One region of the Nocardioides sp. Z43_10 genome, then DNA from elsewhere that is predicted to be linked to it. Evidence: predicted binding sites of a transcription regulator. Region 1 holds the regulator's gene; each other region holds the start of a gene.
The links. The regulator LexA, encoded in region 1, represses DNA repair genes until DNA is damaged. The targets are predictions, from matches to a motif close to TCGAACANNTGTTCGA.
Positions count from the first base shown of each region.

Region 1 (4,716 bases):
CTGTGGACCATCCCCTAGCCGACTGTGAACTAGATGTGGATAAGCACAACGGTGTAACTACTAGATGTAGTGGAACCGTACGCCCGGGCCGGAGTTAAGGCAAGCGGGCCCGGCGTGTCGTCCGGACCAGTCTCCGGGCCGCGAATCACCAGGCGCGAAAGCGCAGGTCAGCGGGGTTGCGTGCCCCGCGGGCCAGAGACTCCGGCCCCGGCGCGGCGACCTGCTTGACTGACTCCCGACACCGATCCCTAACCCGAAGGTGACCCTATGAGTCGTCGTACGTCGCGCACCGGAGCCCTGGCCCTGTCCCTGCTGCTGATCCCCGGCCTGAGCCTGGCCGCCTGCAGCTCCGAGGGAGACTCCGAGCAGGAGCCCTCGAGCCTGGAGTCCCCCAGCGGCACCGGAGAGGTGCCGGACCCGGACGCACTGCCGGAGGGCTACCCGGAGCAGGACGCGCCGCTGATCGAGGGCGAGCTGGTCTCGACGAACTCGGAGAAGGCCGACGACGGAACCAGCTTCAGCATCCTCGTCGCCCCCGACAGCGAGGGCGCCGACGCCGCCGGCGAGGCGGTGGCGCGGTTCGTGGAGAAGGGCTGGCAGGACAACACCACGCCGGGCAGCTCGGCGCACGTCCTGGTCAAGGGCCCCGACACCGCGATCATCGAGTCGATCGACGGCAACGGCACCGAGCTGGTCAGCTACAACCTCGTCACGCAGTAGCCATCGGACCTCCCCGGACGGCTGACCGCTGGGCCCACAGGGAGGAGCCTTACCCTTGCCAGCGGAACTCAGAGGAGAATCGTGAGCGTGAGCACGGGCAGTGGCGGCAAGCGAGCAGGGGCCCGTCGTGCGATGGCCGCGCCGCGCAGGCGGCGCGGCCTGCTCATGGCGCTGGCACTGGGGATCACGGTGACGGTGGTGGCGTGGGGCTACCTCGTCAGCGCTGCCATCGACTTCGGCAGCACGGCACGGGCCGGCGACTCCGCCGCCTGGGGCTTCCTGGCACTGGCCTGCCTCGGCGCCATCGCCTGTCTCTTCGCCGCCCTGCTGCTCGGCAGCCACGCCCTGCGCGAGCTCGGCGTCACGCGACGCCCCGACGAGGCGCCGCGCCCCACCGGGGGCCGACGGGCAGCGCGCTGATCGCTCAGTCGCGCACGGGCACGCGCAACCGCTGACCGGACATCACCGCGGCCGAGTCGAGGGCGTTGAGCCGCTGGATCTCGTCGACCACCTCGCGGGTATCCCCCGGCGAGGCGATCTCGCTGGCGATCCCCCACAGCGTGTCACCGGGCCCGACCGCGACGATCCGGGTGTCCGGTGCCTGCCCGGCGCTCTGCGTGGCGACGGAGCCGTCACCGAGCACCACCCCTACCGCCAGCAGCAGCGAGACGGCGCCGCCCAGGATCACCGCCCTCCCGCGACGGGTCAGCCGCACCGGCCCGGCCACGGGGCGGGCGGGACGCGAGACGGGGCGGGCAACGGGCTGTGCGGCCAGTGACTGTGCGGCCAACGACGGTGCGGCCGGGTGGACTGCGGTGCTGCTCATGGGGACCTCCAGGGGAAGGCGGCGTCAGGGCCGGGCGGTTGCCCGGCAGTGCTGCCGTGTCGGTCTGTGTCTACAAGCGACCACCGACAGTCCCGGTGCGAGCCGCTGTCGCCGGCCGCGTGAGGAAGCGTCTCCGAGTCACCTGATCGGGCATGTCGCTTGAAAGGCATCCGTTCGATCAGGCGTTCGATCGAACATACGAGCGAACTTAGAGCATGTGTTCGAATAGGGCAAGAGAAACGCCGAACATGCGTTCGAGTTCACCGGCCTGGCGAGGGCGACACGCCCCTTCGAACAGATGTTTGAACCTGCCGGTGTCGGCGGTCTACGGTAGGGAGCATCGGCGGACGCGACGGCGCGGCCGGCGCTCACACCGCCCCGAAGCAGAGAGGCACACAGATGGCCAGAGGAACGGGCTCGGACGACGGGGGCCGCACCAGCGCGTCCACTCCCGCCAAGGCGCGCGCCAAGGGCGCCGGCAAGGGCGGCGCCAAGGTCGCGGTGCTGCCGGACGGGCCCCCCGACGCCACCGGCCTGACCCCGCGCCAGCAGCGGGTCCTCAACGTCATCCGCGACTCCATCGAGATGCGCGGCTACCCGCCGAGCATGCGCGAGATCGGCGAGAAGGTCGGGCTGACCAGCTCCTCGTCGGTGGCGCACCAGCTGAAGGTGCTCGAGGAGAAGGGCTTCCTCAAGCGCGACCCCAACCGCCCCCGGGCCATCGAGGTCTTCCTGCCCGAGGTGATGGCCGCACGCCGTTCCATGTCGGCGCCGGACCCGGTCGCCGAGGAGGACTTCGACCCGACCGGCATCGGCGACGCGATGCCCGCGGCGATCAACGTGCCGATGGTCGGCCGGATCGCCGCCGGCGGGCCGATCCTGGCCGAGGAGCGCGTCGAGGACGTGTTCCCGCTGCCCAAGCAGCTCGTCGGCGACGGCACGCTGTTCCTGCTCGAGGTGGCCGGTGACTCGATGATCGACGCGGCCATCTGCAACGGGGACTACGTCGTGATCCGCCAGCAGCCGACCGCCAACAACGGGGAGATCGTGGCGGCGATGATCGACGGCGAGGCCACGGTGAAGACGTTCCAGCGCAAGGACGGCCAGGTGTGGCTGCTCCCGCACAACACGGCGTACGACCCTATTGACGGGACCCATGCGACGATCCTCGGTAAGGTCACGGCGGTCCTGCGCCGCATGTGACCCTCGGATCGGGCACGGGCCCGCTCAGGGTCATTCCTGATGCGGATCCGACGAGCTCGCGGGAGAATGGGGAAGTGACGATCGCGAGACAGCCCCCGACCGCCGCCGCCCACCGGACGGCAGGGCGCTCCACCCTCGCGACCCGGCCGCGTCTGCGGCGCGGGCTCCTCGAGCTCGCGGTGCTGGCCAGCCTCTACGTCGCCTACAGCGCCAGTCGCCTGGTGGCCGACGACTCCTTCGAGCCGGCGCGAGAGCGCGCGGTCCAGCTGCTGCACCTGGAGAGCCTGGTCGGCCTCGACGTCGAGGCCGGCCTCAACCAGTGGTTCGTCGCGGTCTCCTGGGTGGGCCTGGCCGCCTCCTACTGGTACGCCACCACCCACTACGTCGTCACGCTCGTCGCCCTGGTCTGGCTCTACTTACGGGGCCGCGCCGCCTACGTCCCGGCGCGTACGGCGCTGCTCGTCGCCACCGTCCTGGGCCTGGCGATGTACCTGCTGCTCCCCACCGCTCCCCCGCGGCTGGTGGACGGCTACGTCGACGTCCTGCACCTGCACGCCGCCGACGGCTGGTGGGGTGGCGAGGCCTCGGCACCCAAGGGGTTCGGCGACCTCACCAACCAGCTGGCCGCCTTCCCGTCGCTGCACGCCGGCTGGGCGCTCTGGGTGGCGCTCGCGGTGCACCGTGAGGTCCGCGGAGTGTGGATCAGGTCGTTGGGCTGGGCCTACGCGCTGGTCACCGCGGTCGTCATCGTGGGCACCGGCAACCACTGGGTCCTCGACGTGGTCGTCGGCTGGCTGGTGGTGCTGATCGGCTTCTGGGTCGGGGATCGCTGGAGCGCCCGACGAGGGCACCGCACGGCGCGCTAGCGTCTGCACATGGATCTCGCGCCCCGCTTCACCGCTCGCAGGTTCCGCGAGGGCTACGACCCCGCGGAGGTCGACGCGTTCATCGCCCGGGTGCAGGCCGCGATCGCGCAGTCGCCACCGGCCGTGTCGACCGACGACCTCCTCGACGTCCGCTTCACGGTGCGCCGCCAGGAGGCGTCCTACGACATGGCCCAGGTCGACGACTGGGTCGCCTCGATGCTCCACTACCTGCGCAGCCGCCAGCGGGGCAGGCCCGCGTCGCCGGGACAGGACCCGAGCCTGCCTCCGGAGCTGCGTGGGGCCGACCTGCCGACCACCCACCTCCGCCCGTCCGGTCCCCCGGCCTGGGCGCGGCTGACGGCGCTGATCCTGGTGATCTCGCTGGTGGCGTTCGTGGTGGCCTCGGCGTTCATCTGAGGCCCGGGCTCACTCGCTCTCGGAGAGGCGCTTGAGCGCCTTGCGGACCACGGCCGGGTCGGTGGTCGGCCACATCGCCGGCAGGCTCGCCTTGAGGAAGCCGCCGTAGCGGGCCGTGGCCAGCCGTGGGTCCAGGATCGCGACGACGCCCTTGTCGGAGGTGGTCCGGATCAGCCGGCCGGCCCCCTGGGCCAGCAGCAGCGCGGCGTGGGTGGCGGCCACCTGCATGAAGCCGTTGCCGCCGGACTTGTCGACCGCCTGCTGGCGCGCCGACATCAGCGGGTCGTCGGGGCGCGGGAACGGGATCCGGTCGATCAGCACCAGCTGACAGGTGTCGCCGGGCACGTCGAGGCCCTGCCACAGGCTGAGCGTGCCGAACAGGCAGGTGTGCGGGTCCTCGACGAACTGCTTGGCCAGCTCCGGCAGCTGGGCGTCGCCCTGGGCCAGCGTGGTCAGGTGTGGCAGCCGGGCCCGGACCGCCTCCGCGGCCGCCTCGGCGGCGCGGCGCGAGGAGAACAGCCCCAGCGCGCGCCCGTCGGAGGCGTCGATGAGCTCCACGATCTCGTCGAGCTGACGCTCGCCCAGCCCGTCGCGACCCGGGGGCGGCAGGTGGCGCGCGACGTAGAGGATGCCCTGGCGGCCGTAGTCGAAGGGCGAGCCGACGTCGAGCCCGCGCCACGGGAG
Region 1 is NZ_JCBAJY010000003.1:368,081-372,796, forward strand. It holds gene AC6EI4_RS07960 (hypothetical protein) at 268-720, shown strand; gene AC6EI4_RS07965 (hypothetical protein) at 808-1,140, shown strand; gene AC6EI4_RS07970 (LysM peptidoglycan-binding domain-containing protein) at 1,145-1,546, opposite strand; gene lexA (transcriptional repressor LexA) at 1,946-2,749, shown strand; gene AC6EI4_RS07980 (phosphatase PAP2 family protein) at 2,824-3,615, shown strand; gene AC6EI4_RS07985 (DivIVA domain-containing protein) at 3,625-4,032, shown strand; gene AC6EI4_RS07990 (ATP-dependent DNA helicase) at 4,042-4,716, opposite strand, start outside.

Region 2 (4,716 bases), on a different contig from region 1:
TCCGCATCGTTCGTCGACTACCTGGTGCCCACCGCCGCGGACACGATCAGCTTCGACGTGGACCACACCACCACCCCGGCGCTGACCAACACGCTCGGCACCAAGGGGGTGGGTGAGGCCGGCACCATCGCCTCCACGCCCGCCGTGGTCAACGCGGTCGTCGACGCCCTCAAGCCGTACGGCGTGCGCGACATCCGGATGCCGTGCACCCCCGAGCGGGTCTGGCGCGCGATCCAGCAGGGCTCCGCGGGCGCCCACGAGCCCACCACCGAGGCAGCCGCACCGCACTTCGACACCGGGACCGGCATGTCCGGGACCGCCGACCGCACGGACGGAGCAGGCCAGTGATCCCCGCCCAGTTCGACTACGTCGCGCCCACCACCGTCGAGGAGGCCCTCGGCCTGCTCGCCGCGCACGGCGACGACGCCAAGATCATCGCCGGCGGGCAGAGCCTGCTGCCGGTGCTGCGGATGCGGCTCAACGCACCCGAGATGGTGATCGACCTGCGCCGCATCGACGCCCTGCGCGGGATCCGCGACGACGGCGACGCCCTCGTCGTCGGCGCGATGACCACCCACGACCAGGTCGGCAAGGACCCGCTGGTGGCCCAGCACGCCGCGCTGGTGACCCGCGCGATCGGGCACCTGGCCGACGCCCAGATCCGCCACCGCGGCACGTTCGGCGGTGCGCTCGCGCACGCGGACCCCGCCGGAGACCTGGGGGCTCCGGCGCTGGCGCTGGGCGCGCAGTTCGTGATCGCGAGCGGCGCCGGCTCCCGCACCGTGGCGGCCGACGACTTCTTCGAGGACTTCATGACCACCGCGATCGCCGACGACGAGATCCTCACCGAGATCCGGCTGCCCAAGCACACCGGCTGGGGGGCGCACTACGAGAAGTTCGTCCGGGTCGCGCACCAGTGGCCGATCGTGGCGGTCGCGGCGACCGTGCGCGCCGAGGGCGGAACCATCGCCGAGGCCCGGGTGGGGCTGACCAACATGGGCTCCACGCCGTTGCGGGCCCGCGCGGTGGAGGAGGCGCTGGTCGGCCAGCCCGCCACCGACGACGCCGTACGGCGTGCGGCGGCCGCGGTGACCGAGGGCACCAACCCGCCCTCGGACCTCAACGGCGACGCCGACTACCGCCGCCACCTCGCCACCGTGCTCACTCGGCGGGCCGTGCTCGCCGCCGCGGGGGCCTGAGGCGGATGGAGCTGACCCACGAGTTCACGGTGCCGGCCTCGGTCGAGGAGACCTGGGCCGCGCTCAACGACATCGAGTCGGTGGCCGGCTGCTTCCCCGGGGCGGTGGTGTCCTCGGTGGAGGGGGACAGCTTCCACGGCTCGGTCAAGGTCAAGCTGGGTCCGATCGCGCTGGTCTACAACGGCACCGGCACCTTCGTCGACAAGGACGAGGGCGCCCACGTCATGAAGATCGCCGCCAAGGGCAAGGACAAGCGCGGCAACGGCACGGCCGGCGCGGACGTGGTCGCCTCGATGACGGCCGAGGCGACGGGCACCCGGGTCACGGTGGTCACCGACCTGGCGATCACCGGCAAGCCCGCGCAGTTCGGGCGCGGGGTGATCCAGGAGGTCAGCGAGAAGCTGCTGCACCAGTTCGTGGACTGCCTGCAGCAGCGGGTGGGCGCGTCGCAGGAGATGGCTGCGGGGGACGACGCCGCCGAGGAGGCCGCGGAGGTGGCTCCGGCGGCGCCTGCTCCGCCTGGTCCGGCAGTCGCTGCGCCCGCGCCCGCCGCTCCGGCTCCCGCGGCGGCGCCCTCGGCGCGGGCGGTGGATCCCGGGCCGGCCTCGGACCGGGTCGGCGGCGGGCCCCAGGGCGAGGCGCTCGACCTCGGCGCGGCGGTGCTGCCGGTGCTGGTGAAGAGCTACGCCAAGCCGGCCCTGGCCGGGCTGGCCGGTGCGGTGCTGTTCTACTGGCTGGGTCGGCGCCGGGGGCGCCGCGGCTGCGACTGCCGGAGCTGAGCCGGGTCTGGCGACGGCGGCCCGGTGTGGCCGCCCGTGCCTCAGAACCGCCCGTGCCTCAGAAGACGTGGCGCGGGCGGAACTGCACCGACAGTCGCGGCCCGGCGTGGGCGACCTTGGGCACCGCGTGCTCCCAGGTGCGCTGGCACGATCCGCCCATCACCAGCAGGTCGCCGTGGCCCATCGTGAAGCCCGTCGAGCCGCCCCCGCCGCCACGCGGCCGGAGGGCCAGCCGGCGCGGGTCGCCCACCGAGATGATCGCGACCATCGTGTCCTGGGTCCGCCCGCGGCCGAACGTGTCGCCGTGCCAGGCCACCGAGTCGCGCCCGTCGCGGTAGTAGCAGCACCCGGCGGTCAGGAACGGCTCGCCGAGCTCGGGGCGGTAATACTCCGAGAGCGCGTCGCGCGCCTGCTCGAGGACCGGATGCGGCAGCGGCGCCCCGATCCCGTAGGTGTACACCAGCCGCGGCACGTCCACGACCCGGTCGTACATCTCGCGTCGCTCGGCGCGCCACGGCACCTCGCTGACCAGCGCCTCGAAGAGCTCGTCGGCGCCGGCGACCCAGTCGCGCCGTACGTCGACCCACGCGCCGCGGCTCAGCGCCGTACGCTCGACCGCACCGGACAGCGGCAGCACCTGGGCCCGTCCGCCGCCCAGGGTCTGCGGGTCGGCGGCGAAGAGCGTCCCTTGGAAGTCCATCGCGCCAGCGTAGCGCGGATCGAACGCTTGTTCGAGGAGGCTTGGCGTGTCGGTTTCCCCGGTCGGCCGGGTATCGCTGAACTGGGCGGGCGAAGTTTCGGCCGACAAGTTCAGGCTTCCCCGGTCGGCCGGGGAAACCGGCAGCCCCCGGCCCCGTCCGAGCCCCTCAGGGATGCCCCGGGGAGAATCCCGGTTGGCGAGCGGGCCTGGGGTTGGGATGGTTGACCCATGACCCTCAGCTCGGCGCCGATCCAGCGCATCCCTGCCGCACGCGTGCAGAACCTCACCAAGACGTACGGCTCCGGGCAGGCGCTGGTCCGCGCCCTCGACGACGTCACGCTCGACCTCTACGAGGGTGAGTTCACCGCCGTGATGGGGCCCAGCGGGTCGGGCAAGTCCACGCTGATGCACTGCTGCGCCGCTCTGGACACGGGTACGTCGGGGTCGGTGTTCGTGGGCGAGCAGGACCTGAGCCGGCTCAAGGACAAGGCGCTGACCCGGCTGCGCCGCGACGAGGTCGGGTTCGTCTTCCAGTCGTTCAACCTGGTCCCGACGCTGACCGCGGGGGAGAACATCGCCCTGCCGCTGGCGATCGCGGGCCGCAAGCCCGACCCCGAGTGGCACCGGACGGTGATCAACACGGTCGGCCTCGCGGACCGCCTGCACCACAAGCCCAACGAGCTCTCCGGCGGCCAGCAGCAGCGGGTCGCGGTGGCCCGTGCGCTGGTGAGCAGGCCCCGGATCGTCTTCGCCGACGAGCCGACCGGCAACCTGGACTCCCGCTCGGGGGCCGAGGTGCTCGAGCTGCTGCGGCGCAGCGTCACCGACTACGGCCAGACGGTCGTGATGGTCACCCACGACCCGGTCGCCGCGGCGTACACCGACCGGGTGGTGTTCCTCGCCGACGGCCACGTCGTCGACGAGCTGCGCGACCCCACCCGTGAGCAGGTGCTCGCGGTGATGACGCAGATGAGCGACCCGGCCGGCGCCGCCTCGCACGGCCGGGGCGAGGACGAGCAGACCCCCCACGAGCAGACGCCCCACGACCAGGTGCCGCTGATGCAGGATCGGGACGCCTGACCATGTGGAGAGCCGCCCTCAAGAGCCTGCTCGGCCGCAAGATCCGGCTGCTGCTGAGCACCTTCGCCATCGTCCTGGGCATCGCGTTCGTGGCCGGGACCCTGGTCTTCACCGACACCCTGGAACGCAGCTTCACCGCCCTGTTCGCCTCCACCGTCGGCGACGTCGTGGTCCGCCCCGACGGCGGGGACCTCGGCGAGGGGATCTCGACGCGGACCCTGCCCGCCGAGCTCGTCGAGGACCTGCGCGACACCCCCGGCGCAGCCCGCGCCGACGGCAACGTCAGCGTCAACGGCGTCTTCGTGGTCGACACCGAGGACAAGGTGATCGGCGGGCAGGGCGCCCCCGGCCTCGGCCTGAACTGGAACGACGCCCCGGCCGGCCACGGCCTGGAGGGGCTCACCATCGTCGAGGGTGAGGAGCCCAGCGCGGCCGGCGAGATCGCCCTCGACGCGGACACCGCGGACAAGTCCGGCTACGAGATCGGCGACGAGGTCCTGCTCAACACCGTCGGCGCCGAGCCGGTGCTGCGCAAGGAGCTGGTCGGAGTCGCCGACTTCGCCGACGGCGGGTCGCTCAACGGCGCCACCCTGACCCTCTTCGACACCCCCACCGCCCAGCAGCTCTTCCACGAGGGCCGCGATGTCTACAACGACATCTGGGTCACCGCGGAGGACGGCGTCTCCCAGGAGGAGCTGCGCGATGCGGTGGCCGCCCAGCTGCCCGACGGGGTGGAGGCCGTCACCGGCGACGAGGCCGCCGACGAGTCCGCCTCGCAGCTGCTCCAGGCCATCTCGTTCCTGAGCACCTTCCTGCTGATCTTCGCCGGCATCTCGCTGATCGTCGGCGCCTTCCTGATCGTGAACACGTTCTCGATCCTGGTCGCCCAGCGCAGCCGCGAGCTGGCCCTGCTGCGGGCCCTGGGCGCCTCGCAGGGACAGGTCACCCGCTCGGTGCT
Region 2 is NZ_JCBAJY010000002.1:268,746-273,461, reverse strand. It holds gene AC6EI4_RS04575 (xanthine dehydrogenase family protein molybdopterin-binding subunit) at 1-348, shown strand, start outside; gene AC6EI4_RS04570 (FAD binding domain-containing protein) at 345-1,199, shown strand; gene AC6EI4_RS04565 (SRPBCC family protein) at 1,205-1,978, shown strand; gene AC6EI4_RS04560 (alpha-ketoglutarate-dependent dioxygenase AlkB) at 2,037-2,678, opposite strand; gene AC6EI4_RS04555 (ABC transporter ATP-binding protein) at 2,907-3,758, shown strand; gene AC6EI4_RS04550 (ABC transporter permease) at 3,761-4,716, shown strand, end outside.
Region 2: AC6EI4_RS04560 (alpha-ketoglutarate-dependent dioxygenase AlkB) is a predicted target of LexA. The motif match lies at 2,698-2,713, and genes of this name have one in related genera.

Region 3 (4,716 bases), on a different contig from region 1:
CGGGGACCGTCCAGGCGCCGAAGCGCTGCTGCAGGTAGGAGGTGAGGCCGAGCCAGGCCGGCGTGTTGCGCAGGTCGTGCCCGTCCGCGACCAGGTCGTGCCCGGCGACCAGGCGCAGCCGCTCGTCGCGCAGGCTGCGGCGCAGCCGCCGGTGCATCATCTCGCGGCTCTCGAGCAGCGCTCGGGCCTCGGAGCTGGCCAGGGCGGCATCGAAGGGGCGCTCGAGGTAGTCGCGGCGCAGCAGGTCCCAGACCGCGGCGTACGACGCGACGTAGGTGCACCACTGCTCGCCGAGCCCGGGCGCGAGGGCGTCGAAGGCGTGCAGCTGCGCGGCGCGCGAGCCGCCGTGCAGCGCCACGCTGGTGCCGTCCTCGAAGCGGTGCTCGCGGACCACCTCGCGCCCGAGGAGCTCCAGCTCGCGCTCGAGGGGGCGTCCGGACTTGCGGAAGAGGTCGCGCAGCACGGCCGGCAGCAGCGTGTACGTCGGGCCGGCGTCCCAGGTGTAGCCCTGCTCGTGGACCGATGACAGAGCGCCCCCGAGGGCCTGGCCCCGCTCGACGAGGGTGACCTCGTGTCCGAGCTTGGCGAGTCGTGCCGCCGAGGCCAACCCACCGAAGCCGCCACCGACCACCACCGCACGCGCCATGGCGTGCACCTTAGACCTAGACGAGCTGCGCCCTGGCGGCCCGCCGGGCCTTCCAGCGCTGCCAGCCCCGGCGCACGAGCTTGGCCAGGAACCAGGTCAGCACCAGGCCGAGGACGAGCAGGACGGCCGCGACCGCGGCGGCCGCGCGCGGGTGCTGGATCGCGAACCACACCACGGCCAGCACCGCGACGTCCTCGAGGATGCTCACCACGATGTTGCTGGCCGGCTCGGGCGAGGAGTTCACCGCCAGCCGGGTGCCGGCCTTCACCGCGTGCGAGGCCAGCGCCGTGGCGCCGCCGACGGTGCCGGAGACGGCCTGGCCGAGGGAGTCGGCGTCGCCCGCGAGCAGCACCCCGATCACCGCGCCGACGGTGGGCCGGATGGTCGTGGACACGGCGTCCCAGGTGGAGTCGAGCCAGGGGATCTTGTCGGCCACGAACTCGAGGGAGTAGAGCGCCAGGGCCAGCGCGAGGACGTCCCAGCGGGCGAGCACGTCGGGGACCTGCTCCAGTCCGCCGACCCGGTCGGCGACGCCCAGGACCAGGACCACGAGGTAGGCGTTGACGCCGCTCGCCCAGCCGCTGGAGAAGGCCAGGGACAGCGACTCCACGTCAGTGGCCCCCGATCTCCGCGTCGATGACGGCGTTCAGCGACTCGGGGTCGCGGCCGACCACCGTGGTGCCGTCGGAGGCGGTCAGGATCGGGCGCTGCAGGGCCCGGGGGTGCGCGGCCAGCGCGGCGAGCCACTGCGCGCGGTGCCCGGCGTCGCGGGGCAGGTCGATGCCGGCCTCGCGGGCCTCCTTGGAGCGGGCCACGTCCCAGGGCTCCAGCCCGAGTCGGTCGAGCACGGCCGCCAGCTCGTCGGCGCTGGGCGGATCGTCGAGGTAGCGGCGCACGGTGTAGTCGACGCCGGCCTCATCGAGCGTCGCCTGCGCCGTGCGGCACTTCGCGCAGGCGGGGTTGATCCAGATCTCCATGCGGGCCTTCCTGTCAGGTGGCGATGTCGGAGTGCGGTGACGCTAGTCGACGTCGATCTCGACCGCACCGGTCATCGCGACCAGCTCCTCGAACGTCGTGGAGAAGACGGCCGAGGGGTGGCCGGCGGCCGCCCACACCACGTCGTACCTGCGCAACCAGGAGTCCACGGCCGTCGGGATCGGGGCCGGGTGCGCGAACGGCGAGACCCCGCCGATCACCTGGCCGGTGTGCCGGCGGACGAAGTCGGGGGAGGCGCGGCGCAGCCGGTCGTGACCCAGTCGCGCGGCGGTGCGGGTGGTGTCGACGCGGTGGGCGCCGGAGGTGAGCACCAGCACCGGGCGGCCGTCGGCGTCGAAGAGCAGGCTGTTGGCGATCGCTCCCACCTCGCACCCGAGCGCCTCGGCGGCCAGCGCGGCGGTGTGGACCGCGTCGGGGAGCACGACGATCTCGCCGGACCCGCCGCGGCGCCGGTGCTCTTCGCGAAAACGGGTGATCGCGGGGTGCTCGCTCGGCATACTTCGACCCTAACGACACGAGGGAGCCTGATGAGCCGACGACCCACCGGGCAGATGCTGCGACGACTGCCGGGGCTCGGGCGGCTGGCGCCGGTGCGGATCGGGACGGCGCTGCTCCTCGCCCAGATCGTCCTGCTCGGCGTGGCGGTGGCGCTCACCGCGGCGCTGCGCGAGGAGCTGGTGGAGGTCTGGGCCGGGCGCAACCCGACGGCACGCGAGATCCTCGCCGACGGTGGCGTTCCGGCGATCGAGGAGAGCGCGCTGCAGGTGCCGGCCTTCGTGCCGGTGGCGGTCGTGCTGTTCCTGGTGATGGCGCCGCTGATCGGGGTCCTGCTGGCGTTCTGGCGTCACCAGGCCACGTGGTCGCGCAGCGCGCTGACCTCGCTGGCGGGCTTCGGGATCGTGGCGGCGGTGATCGGGCTGCGGGCCGATCCGCCCACGGTGCTCGCCGTGGTCGCCTGGCTCTCGATCGCGCTGTACGTCGCGCTGCTGCCCTGCCTGTGGCACCCCGAGGCCCCCTGAGGCCGAGCGGCTCTGCGCTCCCGCCCGGCGGCGCGCCGGGGGGTTGACGTCCTGTCGGTGGTGCGGTGTACCGTGGCGTTGTTCGAACACGCGTTCGAACAACGGGCCCGGTGGGGGCGACCTCGACCCCCGCCCCCTCCGGGCCCTCCGGGGTCGAGACCGGTGCGGGGTGGCGACGAAGGAGCGAGGCATGCGGCGTTACGACGACCCGGTGGAGGTCCGCAAGGGGCCGGTGGGAGGCCCGGGCTCGACGCTCGAGGGGCCCGAGCAGTTCCTCTGGCACGGCCGGCTGTGGAAGGTCAGCGACGTCATCGCGCACTGGGTGGAGACCGGCCCGTGGTGGCAGTCCGCGGGGGTGCGGGCGGTGATCGGCTCCGAGGAGTCCCGGGTCCCGGCCGACGGGGCGCTGCTGGCGCCCGACCTGCTCCGCGAGCGGGAGCTCTGGCGGGTGGAGGCCGGTCGCGGCGTGGCGACCGGCGGAGCGGGCCGGGGCGTCTTCGACCTGGCCTTCGACTGGGCCGACGGCGGCTGGCGCCTTGTCGGCTGTGTGGACTGAGGCGGCCCGCGATGCTCGAGGTCAGCCCCTACTCCCTGCCCGCGACCACCCACTCCTACCTCGCCCGCTCGGCCGAGTCGCTGCAGGAGGCGATCACCGCCGCCGACGTGCCGACCCGCTACGCCTGCGCGCACGTCTCGGCGCTGCGTGCCGCCGCCGCGCTGCTCGCCGCCCGGGCCCTGCCGGTCGCGAGCCGGCGGCGTCAGCAGAAGAACGCCTGGGTGCTGCTCGCCGAGGTGGCTCCCGAGCTGCGGGAGTGGGCCGCCTTCTTCGCGGCCGGCGCCGGCAAGCGCGCCGCCGCCGAGGCCGGCTCGACGCGGGCGGTGACCGAGCGTGAGGCCGACGACCTGGTCCGCGACGCCGACCGGTTCCTCGCGGTCGTGGAGTCGGCGCTCGGCCTGATGCCGCACGTGCCGCTCCCCGCCCGTGCGGTGGCTCCGGTCCGGCGCTCCGGGGTCGCCTGAACCTCTGAGGCGGGGCGGTTGTTGCGCCCGTGAGAAGAAGGCGAGAACACGGGGTTTCGGGTCTGGACGCCGAGCCCGCGGGGCGTCAGGCTGCGGGGGCCCGGCGCCCCGCCGGGCACTTCGTCGTCCTCTCCTGATCGGAGCCTCATGCCCCCCAGTCTCGGGTTGCGTCGCCGTCGTGCGGCGCAGGTGCTCTCCCTGTTCCTCCTCATCCCCCTGCTGGCGCTCGCGCCCGCCACCCCGCTCACCGCCCCTCTCCAGGGCGACTCGACGGGGCAGACCGCCCAGGCCGCCACGCCGATCACGGTGGCCGCGGCCCGCGCCACCCAGAACGGCTCGGTCGCCACCGTCCGGGGCTACGTCGTCGGGCAGCCGACCGCCTCCACGACGGTGGTGCGCAGCGGGTTCCCCAGCGACTACGCGCTGGCGATCGCCGACACCGCCGGTGTCACCGACACCACCAAGATGCTCTACGTCCAGATCCCCAGCGCCCTGCGCTCCGGGTGGGGCCTGAAGACCAACCCCGCCCTGTTGGGGCGCCAGATCGACGTGACCGGCGCGCTCGCGGCGTACTTCTCGCGCCCGGGCCTGACCAGCGCGACGGCGTTCGCCTTCGCCGGCGGCACCGGTGGGGACGGCGGCTCCGGCGGTGGGCAGACGCCTCCGCCGGCCACCGGCGGCTCGACGGACTACGACGCCACCTACTACGCCGCCGCGCTCGGCAAGAGCGGCGCGGCGCTGGAGTCGGCGCTGCACACCATCATCTCCCGCGGCGTCACCAAGCTCTCCTACGACGCGGTGTGGAACGCACTCAAGGTCACCGACCAGGACCCGTCGAACTCGGCCAACATCCGCACCCTCTACAGCGGGCTCTCGATGGCGAAGTCCAACAACGGCGGCGGGGTCACCCAGTGGAACCGCGAGCACGTCTGGGCCAAGTCCCACGGCGACTTCGGGACCGCCACCGGCCCGGGCACCGACCTGCACCACCTGCGCCCCGAGGACGTGAGCGTCAACTCCGCGCGCGGCAACCTC
Region 3 is NZ_JCBAJY010000007.1:101,060-105,775, forward strand. It holds gene AC6EI4_RS13990 (phytoene desaturase family protein) at 1-646, opposite strand, end outside; gene AC6EI4_RS13995 (DUF4126 domain-containing protein) at 663-1,256, opposite strand; gene AC6EI4_RS14000 (ArsC/Spx/MgsR family protein) at 1,258-1,623, opposite strand; gene AC6EI4_RS14005 (YbaK/EbsC family protein) at 1,666-2,139, opposite strand; gene AC6EI4_RS14010 (hypothetical protein) at 2,170-2,661, shown strand; gene AC6EI4_RS14015 (DUF6504 family protein) at 2,852-3,217, shown strand; gene AC6EI4_RS14020 (SAV_6107 family HEPN domain-containing protein) at 3,229-3,681, shown strand; gene AC6EI4_RS14025 (endonuclease) at 3,829-4,716, shown strand, end outside.
Region 3: AC6EI4_RS14015 (DUF6504 family protein) is a predicted target of LexA. The motif match lies at 2,744-2,759, and genes of this name have one in related genera.